3 regions of the Fictibacillus sp. NPDC058756 genome follow, and region 1 is predicted to be linked to each of the others. Evidence: riboswitches for the same ligand, from Rfam matches in the RefSeq annotation. Region 1 holds a riboswitch; each other region holds the start of a gene.
The links. Region 1 has a riboswitch for cyclic di-GMP ahead of ACFW35_RS11850 (GGDEF domain-containing protein). Riboswitches for the same ligand answer to the same signal wherever they lie in the genome.
Positions count from the first base shown of each region.

Region 2: another riboswitch for cyclic di-GMP. It lies ahead of ACFW35_RS15505 (aspartyl-phosphate phosphatase Spo0E family protein); the one in region 1 lies ahead of ACFW35_RS11850 (GGDEF domain-containing protein).
Region 3: another riboswitch for cyclic di-GMP. It lies ahead of ACFW35_RS02970 (hypothetical protein); the one in region 1 lies ahead of ACFW35_RS11850 (GGDEF domain-containing protein).

Region 1 covers NZ_JBHYPU010000001.1:2,361,114-2,368,733, forward strand. The annotation lists gene ACFW35_RS11845 (GGDEF domain-containing protein) at 347-1,420, opposite strand; gene ACFW35_RS11850 (GGDEF domain-containing protein) at 1,537-2,472, opposite strand; cyclic di-GMP riboswitch class I at 2,736-2,825, opposite strand; gene ACFW35_RS11855 (serine/threonine protein kinase) at 2,903-3,556, opposite strand; gene ACFW35_RS11860 (hypothetical protein) at 3,915-4,274, opposite strand; gene ACFW35_RS11865 (hypothetical protein) at 4,290-4,499, opposite strand; gene ACFW35_RS11870 (STAS domain-containing protein) at 4,592-5,422, opposite strand; gene ACFW35_RS11875 (hypothetical protein) at 5,556-5,918, shown strand; gene ACFW35_RS11880 (peptidoglycan recognition protein family protein) at 5,915-6,571, opposite strand; gene ACFW35_RS11885 (MarR family winged helix-turn-helix transcriptional regulator) at 7,161-7,598, shown strand.
Region 2 covers NZ_JBHYPU010000001.1:3,012,290-3,019,909, reverse strand. The annotation lists gene ACFW35_RS15520 (3D domain-containing protein) at 1-67, opposite strand, end outside; gene ACFW35_RS15515 (aspartyl-phosphate phosphatase Spo0E family protein) at 294-449, opposite strand; gene ACFW35_RS15510 (cation:proton antiporter) at 662-2,239, shown strand; gene ACFW35_RS15505 (aspartyl-phosphate phosphatase Spo0E family protein) at 2,264-2,431, opposite strand; cyclic di-GMP riboswitch class I at 2,473-2,559, opposite strand; gene ACFW35_RS15500 (hypothetical protein) at 2,811-4,121, shown strand; gene ACFW35_RS15495 (DEAD/DEAH box helicase) at 4,118-6,904, shown strand; gene ACFW35_RS15490 (SDR family NAD(P)-dependent oxidoreductase) at 7,246-7,620, shown strand, end outside.
Region 3 covers NZ_JBHYPU010000001.1:614,220-621,839, forward strand. The annotation lists gene secA (preprotein translocase subunit SecA) at 1-248, shown strand, start outside; one part of gene prfB (peptide chain release factor 2) at 387-449, shown strand; one part of gene prfB (peptide chain release factor 2) at 451-1,485, shown strand; gene ACFW35_RS02965 (hypothetical protein) at 1,994-2,950, shown strand; cyclic di-GMP riboswitch class II at 3,215-3,298, shown strand; gene ACFW35_RS02970 (hypothetical protein) at 3,368-4,309, shown strand; gene ACFW35_RS02975 (hypothetical protein) at 4,377-4,916, shown strand; gene ACFW35_RS02980 (EAL domain-containing protein) at 4,982-5,692, shown strand; gene ACFW35_RS02985 (response regulator transcription factor) at 5,950-6,630, opposite strand; gene ACFW35_RS02990 (HD-GYP domain-containing protein) at 6,793-7,620, opposite strand, start outside.

The sequences.
Region 1 (7,620 bases):
TTAAAGGATACCTATTATAAAAAAAGGCTGTATCCGTAACCTTTGCAGCTTTTGATAGAGGTTGATTTCCGCTCCAGGATGCTCGCTTTCCGGGGGGCGTGCGGTAAGCCTCCTCTGCGATATGCGCCTTTGAGGGGTCTCACCTGACCGCTTCAGAGAAGTATTATTGCTCCTGCGTCTACAAGTAAATGCTACCGGCGTGAGCTTCCTCGTCGCATGCCTAGCGAGAAGCTTCTCATGTAGAAGGCACGCACCTTGAGCTCCAATAAAGTTGCTAATGAAGAAAATGAAAAAATGACCAAAAGCAACATTTTTTAGAGAAAAGCCTAACAAAAAAGAAAAACAGCTACATGATGAGCTGCTTTTCGTTACTTTTTTTATGTTCTAATTTTAGTGTGTTTCTCCCCGCTGCTTTTGCTTCATAAAGGAGCGTATCTGCTCGCTGTATAATATCTGCCGGACGGTCTTCCTTTTGATAAAAAGCAATTCCATAACTTAATGTAACGGGAAGTTCTCCATCCTTATGTATATACGGATACATTTGAAGGTGGGTATTAACCTGCTGGGTCGTTTGTGTCACTTCATATTCAGATGCCGTTTCCATGATCCACGCAAATTCTTCTCCTCCATATCGATAAGCTTTACCTTCTTTTGCGGGTAAATATCGCTCGAATGCTGTAGCAACAAGTTTAAGGACTTCGTCACCTATAACATGTCCATGTGTATCGTTAAATTCTTTGAAATGATCAATATCGCAAAGAACTAGCGCAAAAGGAGCTTTCTGTTTCGTTTTCTCTAAGACATCCTCCTGGAACTTTCGGTGGTTTAATAACCCAGTAAGATAATCCTGGAGAGATTGCAGCTGGTACATATTTTTCTCGAAATAATACTGTCTTTCTTTAGATGCAATTACCCCTCCATACAGGGCAATCAGCCATAAAAATGACGTATTCATAAAGAACTGAAAAAACTCTGTTGTGTCCTGATATCCTCCATCTCTTAAAAAGAAGTACAGAATAACAGCAAAACTGGCACCGCCAACTATAAAAGAACCTTTTAACCTCCAGTAAAGAGCGGCATGAATAACAATCAAATAACCTACAGGCATGAATGGACTTTCCGAGCCTCCAGACAGCTGCATCAGCCAAACATAAGCAATATAATCAAAAAGGATTCCGCCTCTGGTAAAAATCAGATAATAAGAGGACTTTTCAGGAAATCGGTTTAAGACGATTTGTGTAGATGTCATATATAGAATCCCTATTGTAAAAAGGACTGGAAATGTGTCTTTGTTAAAATTTAAAACATCTGCGATCGGCTTGTAATAAAAAAGCGGTATACAAATGACAAGAAAGAACCATCGCAATAGTGAAGAGATGGTCTCAGAACGATGTTCAGTTATTATAAATAAGTCTTTCATGCTGCCATCTTCCTTTGCATTTAGTTGCTATAATCAGGAAATTATTGCATACGGTCTTTCTTGTTTAATATTACTTAAACTTCCATTATACAAAAACCACACTTAAGTCTCAGAAATTATGCTTTAACTTCTCTTTTATTGCTGTACATCCGTTCATCAGCAAGCTGCAGGTAATAATCAATATTTTCACATGCATCACCTAACAGCTCGATTGCACCGTATGCTAATGAAATAGATTGGTTCCATGCCATTAGCTGGCTTTCCATCTTTTCAACCAGTTTGTAAGCGTCCTCTTCTGTTATTCCCGGCAGCAAAAAGACAAATTCATCTCCCCCAAACCGAAAACCTGATAAAAGTTTTAATCGCTTGGATAATTCCGCGATCTGCTGTAAAAGCTCATCTCCGGCATGATGGCCATACTCATCATTGATATGTTTGAAGTTATTTATATCAAACATAACGAGTGTAATCGGCATCTCTTGTTTTTGAGCTTTGCCAATTTCTTTTTCAAGACAGTCGTAAAAATAACGGCGATTATATAGATTAGTAAGCGGATCACGGATACTGATCTCTTTTAAATCTTTAAATTGCTGAGATGAAAATCCGCTTAAGAAACCTGTAATCGCACGATGTGCTACCGTGTTCCAGCGTTCTAACATAAAAAGCTGCACCGGAAGCGAGTCGGAAACTGTCACTCTTTTCATTTCTTGCAGAACTGATTCTCTTATACTTGTAGAGAAACAAGCTAGCGCTTGGTGAGGAATTCGCTGGTGTCTTAAGAAATGGATGCCTGAGCGGAATGCTTTCTGTTCAGCTTGTTTCAAGAAATGCTGAAAACGTTCCTCCTGCAAAAATACTGCATGTACGATTCCACGCAAAAATTTCTCTAATATTTTTTCATATTGTTCAACAAAACCGTTCATAAATGAGCTGAAGTCATCAAACTGGCTTAAGTGTTCTTTATGTGTATGTATCATCGTTGGAATCGACTTCATGAATTCCTTAAATAAGCTTTTTTTGAGTGTGCGTAATTCTAGTTGGAAGTTTTCCATTATTGCAACCCCTCAAATCTTAAAAATTTGCATACAAAAAGCCATTACCCTTAAATAAAGGGAAATGGCTTTTAATGTTTAATAACATTAAAACATTAATTTAATGTTTGACAAGCGTCGGAACTCATCTACAGTGACCAGCGAAGTCTTTATGAAAACTGTGAGTTGCACCGAGTAATCTCAGATGCATTGTTTTCGTGACTCCGTTCTGTCTCAATAGAATAAATCCTATCGCCTCAAAACATCAATATTATCCGTTCCCCTTTGGCAACCGGCTGCCATTGTATGTTTCTTCATACTTTAGGCCCATAGCTTTGCGTCCCAGTTTTTCAACTGGTTTGCCTTTAAACAAAGGTTTTCTATTCGTTTATAGATATTATATCCTATGAAGGTAAATTGTGCCAATATTTTTTATAGGACTTTAATACCATTATTTATTACCCTTGTTTATGGATAATTTTAACTTACGATAGTACCTATACCCAACTCTGATCATATTTAAAACAAAATACGGAATCCGAATGGGAAAACGATAAAAAACAGGCTTATAAACCTTGAAATAAGCCTTTCGTAAATCCCTCCACTTTCGGCAAGGTACTTTCTTATAAAAGTCAGAAACATCTACTATTATACCTTTTCCTTTTGAAATCATGACGTTCTTTCCATGTACATCATTCGGAAACAGTCCTCTTTTTTCAGCGTAATACAAAGCCTCATCAATATCTCGGATGACACTTTCAGGAATTTTGACCCCTTTATGAACACAATCATAAAGCGTGATCCCTTCTATTCTCTTTAAAATCAAAAATCTTTTTTCTGTATAATAGCAAACCGAATAGCCCGGATGTTCACCTAAACGTTCATAGACCTTCTTTTCTTCAAGAAGTCCATGCTCATCCCTGCCATAGATTTTTACAACATATGAAGGGTAATCGGGATGATAAAATACTGCGGCATAATTTCCGCATCCGAGTATCTTCCATGGGAAAGGTATATTCACTGGACATACGGGGTCAAACGGGTTGCGGCTTTCGATCATAATCTCTCTATTCAATTGTCGTGCCATTTGGATAAAACGTTCCATGTGTTTCCTCAATTTCTGATATTCTTCAGTAATAATATCATTCTGCATTACGTTCATTGTATACAGACAGAGTCAAAAAGGAAACTTAAACAAGGTTGTTTTCTTTAATTTTGTTGCGACTTGAAAGATGTTGATTTCCGCTCCAGGATGCTCGCTTTCCGTGGGGCGTGCGGTGAGCTTCATAGAAGGAACCTTGCTCCTGCGTCTACAAGTTAATGCTACCGATGTGAGCTTCCTCGTCACATGCCTTACGAGAAGCTTATCATGTGGTAGGCACGCACCTTACGCTCCAATCAACTTGTCAATGAAGAGTCTTTATAAACGCTTTAGAAGAAAGCCTAAATAAAAGCAGTACTGATTATTTTGATGCTACTCGAAGATATGACAGCATGAGGGTTTCTGCTTTATTTTTTAAGTGAACGTTTGGAAATCGCATAATTTCACGATAACCCCTGATAAATATCTCATATTCAGTAATATCATGATCTCTTCGTCCATCCATCACTTTAATTTTTCTTTTTCTAAGTTCAATGCGGACATCGTGAAGATCCTTGCTCACTTGATTCATAATCTGTTCCAACAATGCAATATAAGGCCGTTTTATTTTAAATGGGGAACGATTCACAACTTTTAAATCTCTGTCAAATAGAGTAAGCATAATCGGATACATCACAAATTTTTCAATGAGTGAACGCTCTTCCTCGTTTCCATATTGCATGTCTATCCCCCCATTCTACGAAGGCGAAAATTTGAATTGCGCAGATAAAATATTTTTCAGCTCGAATGTTCTAATTTGTTTGCGGACTGCGCAATAGGCCGTTATTAATTTGCCATCAAAAGAATATGGAGTAATAAGCCTGTGGCTGATCACACCTTTCTCTGATAAGTAGATCATCTCGATGGCTGCCCTCTCCTGGATGCATCTTAACAACATGTTCGTCATTAAAAAAACCTCCTTTTTTTTATTATATGCGAACAAACGTTCTTTTTATACAAGAAAAAAATACCTGCCCATAAAATGGCAGATATTTATTCTTAAATCGGCTGTTGAGCGATTCCCATTGCTTCAAGCTCCTGATAAAGATTCCCTGAAATTGAGATTCCTTCAAAGCTGATTCCTAAGGATACAACTGTTTGCGCTAATTCTGGGCGCATTCCGCTCAATGTAACTTTTACACCTAAAAGCTTAAGCGAATTGATAACCTTAAACAGGTTGTGAGCCACCATCGTATCAATGACAGGTACGCCTGATAAGTCGATAAATAAGTGTTCAACTTGCAATTCAGTACATTTCTGAAGAGACGTTTCCATGATTAACTTAGAACGGTGTGTATCAATTGTACCGACAAGCGGCAGAACTGCAACAGTTCTTGTTAATCTGACAACAGGAACAGAAAGCTCCTCAATCGCCTCACGTGCAAGTCCAAGGACTCTGTTGTTGTTTTCAACATAAGCAACACTGAAAGCATGAACCGTTGCATCTAGTAACGGGTCAATAACAGAAGCTGCTGTAAGTACCGCCTCTACTGAAAAACTTTCATTATGAATCTCGTTACGAATGAAATCCCATAATACAATCCGGAAGAATCGGGTGCTTTTTAACGCCATGTCCAAAGGAACTTCGTATTGAACGGCAAGTTCGCCGCTCATCTTTCCCCACGCAATAAACCGAGGTTCAACATCCTCCATTTTTTGATAAAGTGCTTCCCCAAAATAACTGAATAAATCTCCTCGAAGCTTCAAAACCTGGTCAGTAAGCTCTGATACAGGTTCACCATACTCAGCTTTAACTTCATCAATTTTTCTGGCAAGATCGTATTTATGTGTAAGGATCTTTTGCCCCAATTCATGCAATTGTCGTTCCATCGTATCTATAATCCCCCTATAGAATAAAAAATGATTGCATACCACTTATCTATATACCATTATTATACATGAGTTAAACCTGTTTTTTAGAATTTTATGTCGGATTTTGTTCTTTTACTAGTAAGGAGGTACTATGAAGGTTTGGTTTGGGTTTATATTAGGTATTTTTGCAATGTCTCATTGGTCCACAAATGTTTTTGCCTTGGAATTAAAGGCCGAAACTATGGGTGAACGCATTGGGGCTGTTGGTTTGGGAGTTATTATTTTGTTATTTATATTACTGTTTATCTATAAACGATATCATTCTTCATTTTTTCACGGATTTATTGCTGCAATAGGATTGTTTTTAACAGTAGACAACATTTTGTTCCATTGGGTTTTTCAGCTGCACAGAGTAACGAGCGGGCCCGAAGCAAATGTGCTAGAACCATTATTTGTTATAGCAGGGATCGGCTTAGTGTATTATACGTGGAAAAAAGAACAGCAGATCATCTAGTTATGTTCAATGTAAACAGCAAAACCAGCAGCTTTAGCCTTGGCTGCAAGTTTTTGTGCGTTCTCTCTGGATGAAAACGCCCCGATCTGCACTTTAAAAAGATTGTCTGGTGAAGTTGCTGTTTCTTTGAATTCATCATGATTGACCAGCCTTTTTTTCAATTCATATTTAACATCTTCAATAAAGAAAGGAAAGCTTTTATCGTATTTATGGAAACTGTTCAGCGGGTCTGTTCTTCTCTTCGGATCCAGCTGAAAATGTCCTTTGATGCAGGTCTCTGGATTCCATTGGTATTTCTCACACAAATAAGCAAAAAACCAAACATAGCGGTTGTAAGCTTCTGAAAAATTAATTGATGATCCATAGCACAATTCTACTCCTATCGCCCATTCATTGGCATCTGAAACATTTGATCGGACATGCCAGGCTTTTTCATGCAGCGGGATAATAACCAGAATTTCTTTATCGTCAATAAACACATGTGCAGAGGCTTCCAATGGTCTGCTGTTAAAATAGTTAAAATTTTGCCTGGCTGTTGAACCTGGGTTTCCAATATCATGAGCAACTGCATAACGAGGAGTCCGGTTTCCGCCTGGACGCTGCTTGAGCTCCTTTTTGATATGCTGGTTTGTAATCAAGTATTTCTCCTTCAAAGTTACACCTCCTAATTAATAACCTTTCATTTATAAATGTTTTTCTGCATAAAAAAAGAGCCATGACGGCTCTTTTTTTTGGCTCTTTTCTAAAAAGTTGTTGCTTTTATGTAATTTTGTTCATTCCCTTCACTGACAAGTTGATTGGAGCGTAAGGTGCTTGCCTACTACCTGAAAAACTTCTCGCAAGGCATGCGACGAGGAAACTCACATCGGAAGCATTTACTCGTAGACGCAGTAGCAAGGATACTTCCATGAAGCGGTCAGGTGAGACCACTCAAAGGCGCAAAGCGGCGAGGGGACTCACCGCACGCCCCGCGGAAAGCGAAGCAACCTGGAGCGGAAATAAACTACTTAAAAGAGCAACAAAGTTTGCGAAAACAGCTTCTTTTTACATCCCGCCCGGTGGCGATTGAGTTGTAATTGCCCAGATCCAATAGGCGATACCTATTAAAAAACCAAAACCAAGAAGCACAAAAAACAATGTTGAATTCTTCATCTATTATTCCCCTTAACCCTTTTACTTTCTTTCTTATTAAATATAAATTATCATATAGTTAGAGAAGAAACAAAAAGCAAGGGTGTTAATATGGAAAATAACGAGCAATCCCAATCAAGAAATAACTTAGAACGCGAATTGGAAATGAGTTTACGCAGACTTTTTCGGACTCTCAGAAAAGGTTTGAATGAAGTTTATACCGATTATATTCCCAGCAATGAATTTGCAGTTCTGCAGACTCTTCACAAGAACAGTCCTTTAATGGCCTCTGAGATCGCAAATGAATTAAAGGTTTCATCCAGCCATATCACAGCTGTTACAGACCGGCTTGTTGGAAAGAACTATATTCAGCGGGTACGTTCGGATTCTGATCGCAGAATCGTATATTTGGAAATTACTGAAGACGGCAAGAAAATTGCAGATGAAATGGATCAAATTAAAAATGAGTATTTAGCTAAAAAGTTTACTCATTTATCAGAAGAAGAAATGAAGCTCATGGTAGCTGCTTCTACAAAACTGCTTGATTGATTGGGCAGTTTTGCTTTTCTTA
Region 2 (7,620 bases), 650 kb from region 1:
CGCTAACGGGAGCAGAAACGAGCAATCCGAATGCCATAGCTCCTGTAATTACCCATTTTTTTATCATAATAACTCCTCCTAATATGTATAATTGGTTAAATACGCCTCGGTTGCCAATTATACTAATCGAATATGACAGAAGCATTAGGAGAAGATAACAAAGAGATTACAATATTATTTTTATATAATAATAGGTAAATTAGTAAGTATATGGATGAGAGGTGGAGTAAGCTAAAAAATGATAGAGGTTTTTGCGGTTCTCGACAAATTTCCCAGGAAATAGACAAGGATTGTTAATTATCGTTCCTTTCATCATTCCATTCATCAAGACGGTTTAATAACTGATCTAGTTCTTGACTGCATATAACTGTTTCCTTCGCTGTAAGCCCATACGTTTTTCCAAGACAAAGCAAGACTTCGCGTTTTTCTTCAATTAATTGTAGCAGCATGGATTATTCACAACTTTCATGAAAGATTTTGTCTCAATAAATATGCATTATTTTTAAGAAAAGAAAAAGGGTTTCGTGGAAAGAAGTGATAATGTTACAAGATTCAACAACAATCGATGATAATATGTCGATTTATCTGAGTATCCTGTTGACTATTTTTTGAAGGGGGAGGGAAATATATAGGTAGAGAAATAGTTTGAGAGGAGAACAATATGCATCACTCGTTGAATATTGCGTTCATTTTATTGGCTGTAGCGGTTGGTGTAACTGCCTTGGCAAAGAAAATAAAAAAACCTTATCCAATTGCACTGGTGGTAGTAGGAGCGATCATCGGTCTTGTACCTCTTCCGGCTATGGACCCTTTAAAAGAAATTGTTGAAGAGGGTTACACATTTCAATTTATTATCATTTCGCTTTTGTTGCCTACTTTACTAGGAGAAGCAAGTTTGAAACTTCCATTCAGCCACTTGAGGGAAAATGCAAAAGCTATAGGTGCATTGGCAGTTGGAGGAACCTTTCTTACCTTTTTGATTATAGGTGCTGGATCTTATTACATATTAGATTTGAGTCTTCAAACGGCTTTTGTATTTGCTGCTTTAATGAGTGCGACAGATCCCGTATCCGTTTTAAGCATTTTTAAAACTCTTGGAGTGAACCGAAAACTTTCAACTGTAATTGAAGGAGAAAGTTTGTTTAATGATGGATTAGCAGTTGTTTTTTTTATTATTGCCTCAATCTACCTGCCTTCTTATATTGAAATGGGTGCAGGGGGAATACTGGCTGCTGTTCTGATGCTTTTTAAAGTTGCGATCGGCGGTGCTATTGTAGGTGGAGGATTAGGATATATTTTTTCAAAGTTTACGAGCTGGTACGACGATTACCCGCTGGAGATTTTGTTTTCTATACTATTATTTTATGGCAGCTTCCTAATCGCAGAGTCCATACATGTATCGGGGGTAATTGCTGTTGTAGTTGCAGGTCTCGTCTTCGGAAATTATGGTGCCAAAATAGGGATGAGTCCAACTACTAAAATAAATATACATTCTTTTTGGGATGTTTTAGCGCTGTTTGCGAATTCACTAGTGTTTCTGCTTGTAGGATTGGAAATCGCCTATATCGATATCAATGATAAATGGGGATTAATTGCAGCAAGTATTCTTTTAGTGCTTTCTGCAAGAACGGTGGCAGTATACACCTCAATGCTGCCTATAAAAGGTATACCAGCAAAATGGAAGCATGTGCTTATTTGGGGCGGACTAAAAGGATCTTTGTCAATCGCTCTTGCGCTAAGTTTACCAGGAGATTTTCCGGGTCGGGAAAATATTATTATTTTAGCATTCTCTGTCGTTTTCTTTTCTTTGTTAGTACAAGGGATGACAATCTCCTCATTAATCAACAAACTGAACATAAAGGGCCCAAATAAAGAAAGAACAGAATATGAAGAGGCAATGACCGCTGTTCATAGATATGATTACGCAATAGAAAGACTTCATCAGTTAAAGAGCGAGGCTGTTATTTCCACAATCGTTTTTGAAAGAATGAAAGCATTGTATGATCATAAACAAAAGGAAGCGAAAGAAACACTGGATGTGATGTATGAGGAGCACCCCGAGTGGAGGAAGAAACAAGAACATATTGCTTCAATTGAGGCTCTGTATGCAGAACATGAGGCGATTAAAAGATTGCTAAGAAAAGATATGATATCCAGCCAGCTTGCAGAGGAAGAAATCGAGCGGATTATTGATCATATTGAACAGAAGAAAAATAAATATTATGAAGAAGAAATTTAAAAAATGGCCAAAATAGGCCATTTTTTATATGTTTTCTTGTCTTGATAGAGTGAATTGATTGAGAAGCTGATCGAGCTGCTGACTGACTTTAACTATTTTTGGATGTGCCAGTTCATGGTTCAGCTGGAGTGAAGTGCGATACAGCTCTTCTCTTAATAGGCTAATTCGGTCTTGAATCGTATGCTCCTTCATATGTATATCTCCCTTGCAATTATTACCGACGAAGGAGTTCATTCGGCAACTGGCTGGCATATCATTTAAAAGACTTAGCCCCTGTAGCTTTGCGTCCTTCTCTTTCGAAAAGTTTGCCCTTTCGTCGATTGATTCAATAAGTATAGCAGAACGTTTTTACAAAAAAATACAAAATGATACAACAGTATAGTTTTTCGTAGGTGAAAAATTATTCTATTACTAATGATATCGGACGAGACATTAATAAGTTTAAGAGGAACAAAGTTGTTTTTTTGGTCAACTTAAGGAATTTCCTTTAAAATAGAAATGATATGCAATGAATGAGCAAACGACTAATTTGCTATAATTGGTAATAACAACTTGAAGGAGGGGAGACGGAATGAAGCAACCAGAGGAAGACGATGAAAGAAATCGTACACAATATGATTCCCCTGAGAAGAAAGTTCAAAATACACATTCGGTTCAGTTGTGGCGTGAGTATTTTTCAGAACGATTCGAGACATTCGAAAAACGGAAAATGCAAACCGTCTCCTTTCGGGATCTTGCTGACGGAAAAGATACGAGCTACACATTTGTTCATATCTACCGCGATTATTATCCCGCACTCTTAAATGCTGGACAATTTTTTGATGAAGATATCGCATTGCTATATAGATATCATGTACAAATTGAAACGCTTATCCGCTTATTTTCGTTTGAAGCACAATATGGGATAGCTACTTATATGCAGGCGAACTTTGATGCTACAGTTGAAAAATTATCCGATCAAATCTATGTGGCATTAAAAGAAATGAATAGTGAAAAACTTCTAAATGAAAATAAAAAACTCGTCGAAGAGAGTCTCCGAAACTTTCAAAGTCTTTATGAGATCCCTCCTAAATGGGGTTATTTATTATTTTATCTTTTTCAGATCAGCTGGTCTCTACTTTATTATGAGAGAACATGGATCGAAAAATATGAAAAACAATTGCTGGAAGAAAAAGAATCTGGCAAAGCATCTCAAATGCTTGAGCTTGCTCTCGTGCATTTTGCTTTTGCACGCCAGCAGGATGATCTTGCTTTTGAACGTTTGGGTCAGAATGATAAGAAAGTGGAAATGGTGCATTACCTTGTCTGGATGAAACTTTTGGTTGATAAGCAGGAATGGGAGCGTCTTTTGTCATGGCTTCTTTATTTGAAACCAAATTTCCTGGATGGTGTCAGTTCTTATTATTATCATTCAGATGCTCGTGAATTTTTCCACGAATACCTAAATTATTTCTGGAAATACGCACAGCATACAGGTGACGAAGAACAGTATGAAGAAATGCTTATTGAGTTCCTGCCGATCACTTTCTATGAGTACGGCGAATATTTAATGGTAATCGGTGAACATGAGAGATGGGTGGAGCTTCAAGTAATCATGGGCTACTCACCAGAGCTCATTCAGCGAAAGGATTTAAAAGAAGTTCTTTCTTTTGAAAAGGAAACGGTTTTGCCGATCTATCATCAAACGATTGACAGGCTGATTAATGAACGGACAAGAAAATCATATCAATCGGCCATAAAGCATTTAAAAACGCTCCGGACAATTTACTTTGATATTGGTGAAGAAGAACGATTTTCTCTATATATTGAACAAATTGCAACGATCTATGGACGGTTAAGAGCGTTTCAGGAAGAGTTAAGGAAAGGAAAGTTTATTTCATGATCGATACAAGCAATCTTTTACTTCACGCAAAATGGCTTCATGGAAATATGGTTTTATGGGCCACTAAAGATAAGAAAAGAGTGCATGTGAACGATTGGAAACCTCTTTTATTTACGTGGCATCAGCCATCTTTTTATGGGACGCTGCTCGATATAGATGACGATCAAAATATATATATAAACGCGGGAGAAGCTTTTGTGCTGTTCAATCGCTATCCGGATTTTTTTCTTTCTGAAAATACGTGGGAAAAAGATGCTTGGCAAGTGGTGAAAGAAGCAAATCATTTTGATAAATTAATTAAATCCGATCTCGTGTCTCCTGACTTTGAAGCTTGGAAATCAGGTGAATGGTCATGGAAAGCTGAGGGTAAACGCATCGAGTCTCCTTGGATAAATGAGGCTCTTTCAACTTTGCCTGATGCTGGCTATTCAGCAATGCCGTCATCTTTTAACAAAGAACTGGTTAGAGGTAATTCAAGACAGATAATCTCTGCCTTAGGGCACTTGGATGAAGAAGAATGGCTGATCAAAATCGGCTGGAGGGAAGATCCTAAACCTTTTAAACTGATTTTTGAATTATCCGAGCCTGCTGATGAGAAAGATAAGGATATATGGAACCTGAATGTCTTTCTTCAGGAAAAAGAAGATGGTATTCGTGTTCCCTACAAAGGAAAAAGCACTCTCTTGCCTGATGAATGGAAACCTTATCTAACTCTGCTGGAAAGTGATATGGAGCTTGTTTCTAAGCTTATATCCTGGCTTAAGGTTGACAGCCGTAAAGAAATTAAAGAAGAAATTACGGAAAAAGAAGCATGGGATTTCCTTACTTTAAAAAGTGATCTACTCCGCCAGATAGGTATATCAAGTATTCTTCCCGAATGGTGGCAGACGGTTCAGGAACTGCAGCCGAAAGTTAAAGCAAAAATTAAGACTAAACCGCAAACTGGTGGCGGAGCGCCGTCCTTTTTAGGGTTAAATGCAATTATGCAGTTTGACTGGCGGCTTTCTACTGGAGATGAAGAGCTATCGGAGGAGGAATTCCGCAAGCTGGTCGATGGCAGCAGAAGGCTTGTCCGCAGGAATGGTCAATGGTACAGAGTAGATCCTGAATGGATGAAACAAGTCCGGCACCTCATCAAAAACGTGGACCGTACTGGCATTCAGTTAAAAGATGTATTAGAGCAGCATCTTTTAAATATGGAAACAAACCCTGCTGATGATGAACTTGATGGTATTGAGTTTGAAGGGCCAATGCTTGATATGGAATGGGGTGAGCCGCTCAATCTGTGGATGGATCAGCTTTCTGAAATCAAAACGATACCTGTTGAGCCAAAAGCTGAAAATCTGCAAGGAACACTTAGAGATTATCAAAAGACAGGAAGCTCCTGGATGTATTTTCTTCGAAAGTTTGGGCTTGGCGGATGCCTTGCAGATGATATGGGACTCGGTAAAACAGTCCAGACAATCGATTATTTTTTAAAGGTAAAAGAAAAAGGGGATCTGGAAGGCACCTTTTTATTGGTGTGTCCTACATCTGTTATTGGGAACTGGCAAAAAGAACTTGAGCATTTTTCTCCTTCCTTGACAGTTGGTTTGCACTACGGCTCTAACCGGAAAAAGGGAGAAGACTTCGAGGCATGGTATAAGAATTACGACGTTGTCATTACTTCATATACAACGTGTCAGCTTGATTTCACCGAAATGGGTGGAACGTTTTGGGAAACAATTGTCCTCGATGAAGCTCAAAATATCAAGAACAGCTACACAAAGCAGTCCAGAAGTATACGCAAGCTGAACGGGCGTCACAAGATTGCATTAACAGGAACACCTGTTGAAAATCGTTTGCTTGAACTTTGGGCGATATTTGATTTTCTTAATCCTGGTTATTTAGGAAGTGAGCCCTCTTTTCAGAAGAAGTTTGTCCTGCCGGTCGAAAAAGAAAACGATAATGTGAGGCTGCAGCAATTAAAGAGACTTGTTCAGCCATTCTTACTCCGGCGTACGAAGGCAGATCCTGCTGTTCAGCTGAATCTGCCTGAAAAACAAGAAATCAAAGAATATTGTCCTCTAACAAAAGAGCAGGCTTCTTTATATGAAAGACTTGTTCAGGATACATTCGAACAGCTTGAAAAAGTAACGGGCATGCAGCGTCGCGGCTTGCTGCTCGCTATGCTAGGAAAACTAAAACAGATTTGTGATCATCCTGCCCTTTATACGAAGAATGACAAATTAACAAAGCTAGAGGATCAATCAGCTAAATTTTCCAAGACGATTGAGCTCCTTGAAGCCATTTTAGAAAAAGATGAAAAATGCCTAATCTTTACCCAGTTTATATTTATGGGTGAGCTGATTAAGAAGTACGTAGAGAAGAAGTTTGGAAAACCTGTTTTGTTCTTACATGGAAGCTTATCGAAGCAAAAACGTGATGAGATGATAGACAGTTTCCAAAATGGGGATAACGCTATATTCATCTTATCGTTAAAAGCAGGCGGAACAGGTTTGAATCTGACAGAAGCAAATCATGTCATCCACTATGACAGATGGTGGAATCCTGCAGTTGAAAACCAGGCAACTGACCGTGCTCATCGAATCGGGCAAAAGAAGTTTGTTACGGTGCATAAGATGATCACACTTGGCACACTCGAAGAAAAGATCGACATGATGCTCGAAAGTAAAAAAGAGCTGTCAGAGAAAGTGATCCAGAGCGAAAACTGGATTACGGAATTATCAACAGATGAACTGAAAGACTTATTTACTCTGCGCAAAGAGTGGGTAGAGACTTGATGGATATGAAGACATGCTGCTTGCATGTCTTTTTTTGTGTGCCTGGCACAGGTATGTCAAATTATCATTCAACATTGTCAAATTATTAACCATATGTGTCAAATTATGAACCGGCTTCGTCAAATTAAGTTCATTTCTGGTGAAATAATTTACCTGTCTACTAAGATTGGACACAAAACTCGCTGGGATTCCCTGGGATTAAGAATTGAATTTCAAAACTAACCTCTTTTAAACAAATAAAAAGTTTTAAAACTTCATTTTTGATAAACTATCATCAAATACCCAAAAAAAAGCGAATTAATATCTTAACAGAACTCTCAAATGAGCAGGAGGAAGCACACATGTATCTACCATCATTCTCGCTAGAAGGAAAAACGGCGCTCGTTACAGGGGCGGGCAGAGGAATTGGACGAGCAATCGCAATCGGTTATGCAGAAGCAGGGGCTGACGTTGTGATCGTATCAAGAACGCAATCAGATCTAGAAGAAACCGCTGAACACATCCAGCAAGCGGGCAGAAAAGCATATACATTTGAAGCGGATGTGACAAACAAAAGCCATATCGAAACGATCTTTGAGAAGCTGGATACCCAAAACGTAAGAATCGACATTCTCGTCAACAATGCCGGGATGAATATTCGGTCTAAGGCACTTGAGGTTTCAGATGACGAATGGGATACGATCATGAATACAAATCTTCGTTCAGCTTTCTGGTTT
Region 3 (7,620 bases), 1.7 Mb from region 1:
TCGAGATGTTCGAAGCGATGGTTGCTGCAATCGAAGAGGAAGTTACGACTTACATCTTAAAATCGCAGATCGAACAAAACATGCAGCGTGAACAAGTGGCTGAAGGTAAAGCTGTTGTTCCAAGCGATAAAGCAGAAGCATCTAAAAAGAAACCAGTACGCAAAAAGCAGGACATCAAGCGCAACGATCCATGTCCTTGCGGAAGCGGTAAAAAATACAAGCAATGTCACGGTGCTGAGCAGGAATAATTCAGTATTGTGAGTGAAGAGAGTCTCTTCGGGGCTCTCTTTGCGCATGTTTTCAGCCCATATAAACGGGTTAATTTTTTATAAATCAATAGCATACGTTAAAAAGTAGCTACAATCATAAAATGAGGTGCAGAGACTATGGATTTAGTAGAAGTAAAACAGGAACTCAACGTTATTGAAAAACGTATCAACGACTTTAGGGGGTCTCTTTGACCTCGATTCAAAAAAAGCACGAATCGCTGAACTAGATGAACAGATGAGTGCACCGACGTTTTGGGATGACCAGAATGCAGCACAAGTTGTAATTAATGAAGCGAACGGATTAAAAGAGCAGGTCAATGAATTTGAAGAACTTGCTGCTTCTTATGAGGACTTGGAAATCGCACACGAGCTTGTGAAAGAAGAAGCAGATGCTGACATGCAAAAAGAGCTTGTCAAAGATACGAAAGAACTGATCGCAAAACTGAACGACTTCGAGCTTCAGCTTTTATTAAACGAACCATACGATAAAAACAATGCGATCTTAGAACTTCACCCAGGTGCGGGCGGTACGGAATCTCAAGACTGGGCGTCCATGCTGCTTCGTATGTACACTCGTTATGCAGAACGCCAAGGTTATAAAGTTGAAACGCTGGACTATCTTCCTGGTGATGAAGCTGGTGTGAAATCTGTAACGTTGAGCATTAAAGGTCATAACGCATACGGCTATTTGAAAGCAGAAAAAGGGGTTCACCGCTTAGTGCGTATCTCGCCGTTTGATTCGTCAGGCCGCCGTCATACGTCATTCGTTTCATGTGAAGTGATGCCTGAAATCACAGATGATACTGAAATCGAAATCCGTACAGAGGATTTGAAGGTCGATACGTACCGTGCGTCTGGTGCAGGCGGTCAGCACGTTAACACGACTGACTCAGCTGTTCGTATTACACATACGCCAACTAACACGATTGTTTCCTGTCAGACAGAGCGTTCTCAGATCAAGAACCGTGAACGTGCAATGAAGATGTTAATGGCGAAACTTGTACAGCGCCGTTTGGAAGAACAGCAGGCACAATTGGCTGAGATCCGCGGTGAACAAAAGGAAATCGGCTGGGGAAGTCAGATTCGCTCATACGTTTTCCACCCGTACAGCCTAGTTAAAGACCACCGTACGAACACTGAGGTAGGTAACGTGCAATCCGTAATGGATGGCGAAATCACGCCGTTTATTGATTCTTATCTAAGATCAAAGCTATAAAAGTCTTTTTTTAATAGATTGCTGTAAAATGTTGTGTATTTTCTTCATTAAAAAATTGATTGGAGCGCAAGGTGCGAGACTCGAGCGGGATCAGCGGGACAGGTGAGACCATTCCATGTCGCAAAGCGACGAGTGGGCTCATTGCACGCCCCGCGGAAAGCAAGCATCCTGGAGCGGAAATCAATTACTTACAAAAAACTTCCGAGAAATGAGCTTCGGAAGTTTTTTTCAGTCTATTTTTGTGAAAGCGTTTTTCAGAACAAGGTCGTCTTACTTTTCGGTCATTTTTTGCAATCTCCACATTTCCATTCTCGTAAATCCACACTACTTGGTACTTTAAGCCTTTATAAACGACATGAATTCCCACTTCCATCTCCATCAATGCACAGAAAAAACTATAATGTAAGTATAGACTTTGATTTGCATTTTTAATGGAGCAGCTCTTAGCAACGAGGTAGTTTATATTTATGGTATATTATACATATATTGGATGATGCGGGGTTGCTATATGAGATTTATTAAAAATAAACAGCTATTTACCTTTCTAATGTCGTTTATCTTACTTACAGCCACATTTGAAAATCAAGGATATGCAGCTATACCAATCTATGAGGTACCACCGAGCAATGTAAAGATACCCAATCAAAAAAACTTTACAGGATGGAAACAAATATTAGACAAAGGTCAAATTCTTTACGAAGGCTATCTTTTAGATGGGAAATTCCATGGGCAAGGGACGTTATATGATAATGGAGTCATTGTATATAGCGGAAATTGGTCTAACGGTAAATATGACGGATATGGAATTGCTTATTACGGTGATGGTAATAAATGGTATGATGGTGAATTTAAGAACGGTCTTCTTAATGGATATGGTATTTACTTTAATAGTAATGGAAATAAATCCTATGAAGGCAATCTGAAAGAAGGCTATAGAGAAGGGTTTGGCACTACTTATTCCACGGAAGGAATAATAGTAGAGAGCAAAGAATACATAGATTGGACCATTGTATTTATGGGAGATCCTGAAGTATCACCAGGCAGATGGGGAGTAAACACTAATTTTTCGGTGATTTTTTTTGAAGGTATGATAGGAGATACTATTATTAACCCAACTTATTTTGACACCAATGGTAACCTGGTTTTACAACCTGCAATAAAAATAGATTCGAATAAAAATTACAATATTTTTATTCAAGGAACGAATTTATCAAGTGAAAAATATAATATAAACTTGGATATTTCTAGGGTAAAGGTGAAAGTCTCAAATCGTTCACTTCAATCAGTTACCAATACTGCAACACTGATTGATAATGATGTTCCAGGCACATTTACAAAGAACTTTCAGCTTATTCTGGATATGAGTGATACAAGTACGAACTACAATGATATTGAGCAGATTGCTCGCATAAAAGATGTTACAGATTTTTCAACAACTATTACCATATCATATACAAGCTTATAACAAAGAGAGACTGCTAGAATGTAATTAGCAGTCTCTTTATTTTACAAATGTAAAATACCTGAATTTTGGTACTGGTATTAGAAAAAAGATTGAAAAATTAAATTTTTTTCTTTCCTTTATGATTTAAAGACATTTAATTAAGAAGCAATACACATTATTTTTGTAAATAATTTAATAAATTTAAAAATTTCTAAAAAATAGTACTATTTTTCTACAAAGTATGATATATTTCCCTAAGACGACAATATTTGACATTTATTGATAACTCAATGAGGAATGCAATGATTCTAAATTACGATTGGGCGCTTTAATTTAGATGAGCATGTAGCGCAACCGGCCACATTGAAAAAACGGATAAACATTTCGTTTTTTTTGTGGTCTTTTTTATTGCTCAACATGAATACAAGGAGAATCCGCATGAAAAGAAATTATAGCCTGGCAATGGTCTTTTTTCTGATACTGGGATTTTTTACACAGGTACCTGTAAAAGCAGCAAATTACGAAGGATATTATTCATCTCAAATGATTATGAATTTTAAAGGCAAGCCTGGAGATGTAATAACAAAAACACTTCGCTTTTTTAACGATACGCCTGATGAAGCACAAGCAGGTTTTGGAGTTAGAGACTTTATTTATGAGAAAAATAGTCTTATTTACGTGGAAGACAGACCGAATAGTTTTTCTGTTAATAAGTGGACAAATTTAAACGTCGATACTGTAAAGCTTCAACCAAAGGGCTATGTAGATGTTAAGGTAACTGTGAAAATTCCAGAGGAAGCAGAGATGGGAGAACACATGGCGTTACTAGAAGGATCATTTATCCCAGTAGCGGCTCAAGACTCTCAAATGAAAATAAAGACAGAAATTGCACCGGTTATTTATGTGCTAGTTACTGATAAGAATGGAAACATTAATTTAGATCAGAAATGGGATTTACTAGGTACTAAAAAGGATGTAATAAACGGGGGACACTTTATTTTCTCCGTTGAAAATAAAGGAAATGTCCATCTTGAATCTCAAGGTAATATGAAGATTACCAACATATTTACGAAAAAGGTAATTCAAAAAAAAATTCCGAGAGTAAACCTTCTTCCAAATAATAAGAAAGATATTCTAGTAAGATGGAATATTGATGATTATATAGGAATCTATAAAACTGAAGTTACATTTTCCATGGACGGAAAAAAATTCGAAAAAATTAATACTACTTTGTTTATTATTCCATGGTTGCTTGTTTGTATTTTACTTACTACAGTCTTGCTAGTAATTTTATTTATACGTATATACATAAAGAGATTAAAGAAGAAATGGTTAGCTGAAGCAGCTAATGGTCTTCTATCCACAAAAGCTTCATCTTAGTTAACCCTCTCCATCCAGCTAGGCGGAGGTTAAAATATATATAATAATTTTTAGGAGGAAACTATTTATGAAGAAGGCATGGAAAAAAGGTTTGTCAGTAGTTGGCGCTACTGTATTAGCTGCTTCTCTACCATTATACACCGAAGCTGCTAGTAATATCACGGTAAAAGGAAAAGTATTTCCAAAAGCCGGGATTAGCTTGAACTTTGACAACGTAGATTTTAATGGTACACTGGGCGCTCCAGCAACATCCGTTTACAAGTTGGGCAATGCAGCTGTAACTACACCCCAAATTAATGTTAGGTATAAAGATAATTATAATGTTGGAGTTAAAAGTTCTACATTTACTGGTACAGATGCAAGTAATAATACTATTAATTTAGATACTACTCGTATTTCTGTCCAATCAGATCAAACGGCTAAACTCTCAAGCACAGCTCAAAATATTATTTCTGGAACTGGTGATGGAACGACTTCTCAGGCTGCAACAAAACCTTTTAACATTACATTAGATCTTGCTGAAACTGGCTACACTGATACAATCAGTAACTTAGCATCTGATTTAAACCTAAATGCAACTATTACAGTATCATTTAACGGGCTATAAGATTTACAAATAGAGGGAACTGAATACAGTTCCCTTTTGATCTCTCAAAAATGTAGGTAAAAACAATGAATGTTTATGAAATTTTCAATGGTAATACAATCTATCATGAATACCAACCATTATACTGTCTAAAAGACTGTAATAAGATCTATGCATATGAGGCGCTTCTAAGAAATGAAGCAAAGATTAATCCAGACAGTGTATTTAAATCAGCAATACAGGCTAACATTCTCTATAAATTAGATACAATTTCGTTACAAAAGGCCATTGCTTCGTATTTCTTGAAGCAGTCTAATGGTTACTTATTTCTAAATATTTATATAACAACCATTTTACATCCGAACTTTTTGCTTTTTTTCGATAGCTTATGTGTCCTTTATCCTGAACTTCCAAAACGGTTATTTCTTGAAATAAATGAAACTTGTGCTGATGACTTGTGGAATATCCCATTATTAAATAAATCCATAAAAACTTTAAGGGAGTTTGGGGTTCAATTTGCTATTGATGATTTTGGGCAGGGTTCTACATCCATCAAAAGAGTGATAGAATTCAAACCTGAATGTATTAAGCTTGACCGTTATTTTGCGCAAAACTTGGCTAAGGATGAGAAGAAACAAAGATTTCTTGAGTTGTTCTATACCTATTATGGGAGTGACACACTACTTGTCCTCGAGGGGATTGAAAAGCATGACGATTTACTAGTAGCCCAGCAAATTGGTATTGCTGTTGGTCAAGGCTTTTATTTAGGAAAACCGCAGGCTTTGGAAGTTGTATAATAATTTGAATATGAACCCTTTTAACTAAATTCATTAAGTTAAAGGGTTTTTTTGTGTTTATGTTATCAAGGCACATACCAGCATTTCAGAAGAAATAGTTTTTAGGTTGCGGAACTAAGTGACATTTAAATTAAAAGAGATTTTTATCTTCAAATTCATTGGACTTAGAGGTGATGTTTGATAAACAAATTAGCTTTAAATTAAGATTACTTTTACTGCCTTTAAGCAAAGAAAAAGCCACGCATCTGGGGTGGCGGTTATCCAATAGATATATGATTAATCCACTTGTTTTTAATAGCTTTAACTACAGCTGATGTACGATCAGGAACTTCCAGCTTACGAAGAATGGAGCTTACATGGTTTTTTATCGTACTTTCAGTTACAAACAGCTCTTTTGCTATTTTTTCATTACTGTATCCCTTTGATAAATACTGAAGAACATCCCATTCTCGGTTTGTCAGTATTGCGTTTTTTAAAGTAATTTCCTTTGTGAAAATAGCATCATTTTCATGAATTTCAGGTTTAATTTCAGAAAGGTATTCTTTAAATAAGAGGGGAGTTAATTTCTTTTGTATATAAGGGGTGTTATTAAAAACCATTTCTAATCCCTCTAGTAATTCAACTTGTTCGATCTTGCTTGAAAAGTATCCCATAAATCCACATTGAAATAAATTTCTTGTTCGTATTTCATCACTGGATTCCATCCAAATTATTATTTTGACACCCTTGTTCTGAAGCAAGGTTAGAGAGTTAAGTATATCTATTGTTGAAATCTTAATATTTATTATAAGGACGTCATCTTTGTTAAGTAATCCAGAGTTGCATTTAGAAAATGTTTCGTATTCATGAACTACAGCTCCCTTGAATTGTTCCTTTATCACAAAGGTTAATTCACTTCTTATGATCGGAAAAGGATGTATAAAAAAGATACTGTTCAACGATAAGCCCCCATAATATTCAATTCACGAATACAAATTATATACATTATATGGAATTTTGTCATTAGAAATTTTATGGGATTTTTCATTTTCTTTTGAACAAGTATATAGTATATGAATAAAACCCTTTACCACGAGTTGTGTTATTGCTAATTAAATATATTAAACCGTAGCTTTTGTTTCAATGATTGCATCACATTCTACTATCATGGTTGATAATTGTTTTAATAAATCAATTTCATAAAAATTAGAAATAGAAAGCTTTCTGCCCTCTTTATCCATGTATATTCTTACCTTTGGTCGTTGGGGGTATTTTTGATTATAACCAACAACAACACCGCGTTCGCCTGTACTTAACGTAACTGTTACACCGATTGGAAAAATAGCAACTGCGCTTTTAAATGCTTCTATAATTTCAATGTCATATCTTATATAGCAATAACCATATAAAACTTCGATCGCTTCATGAGGAAGCATAGCTTTTTGTCTAATTAGTTGGTCAAATTTTTCAGCTACTGCAATAATCTTTGCAAACTGGTGGATATCATTCGTATGTAATCCTCTTGGATAACCACTTCCATTAACACGCTCATGATGTTGATAAGCACAGTGAGCAATTAATAAATGAAGCTCAGATTCTTTTCGCAGCATTTCAAACCCTATTTCGGTGTGTGATCTCATTAACTGCTTTTCTTCATTTGTAAGGTTTTGTTTGTTCAGAAGTGAATTTGGTAATTTTAGTTTTCCAATATCATGAAATAGGGCTCCAAGTCCTAAAATATGAAGTGACTTTTCAGGTATGCCTAGAGATCTTCCAATCGAAAGTGAATATAAGCTTGTGTTTAGAGAATGATCAAACATGTCGTCATAATTAATTTGCAAATGAGAAATCAAGTTCAACAGGTTATGAGAGGAGTTAAGTTCTTGAACAATTTTAGCGAAAGTATCCTTTAAATTCCAAAAGTTTTTTAACCTAGATGAGATGACAAT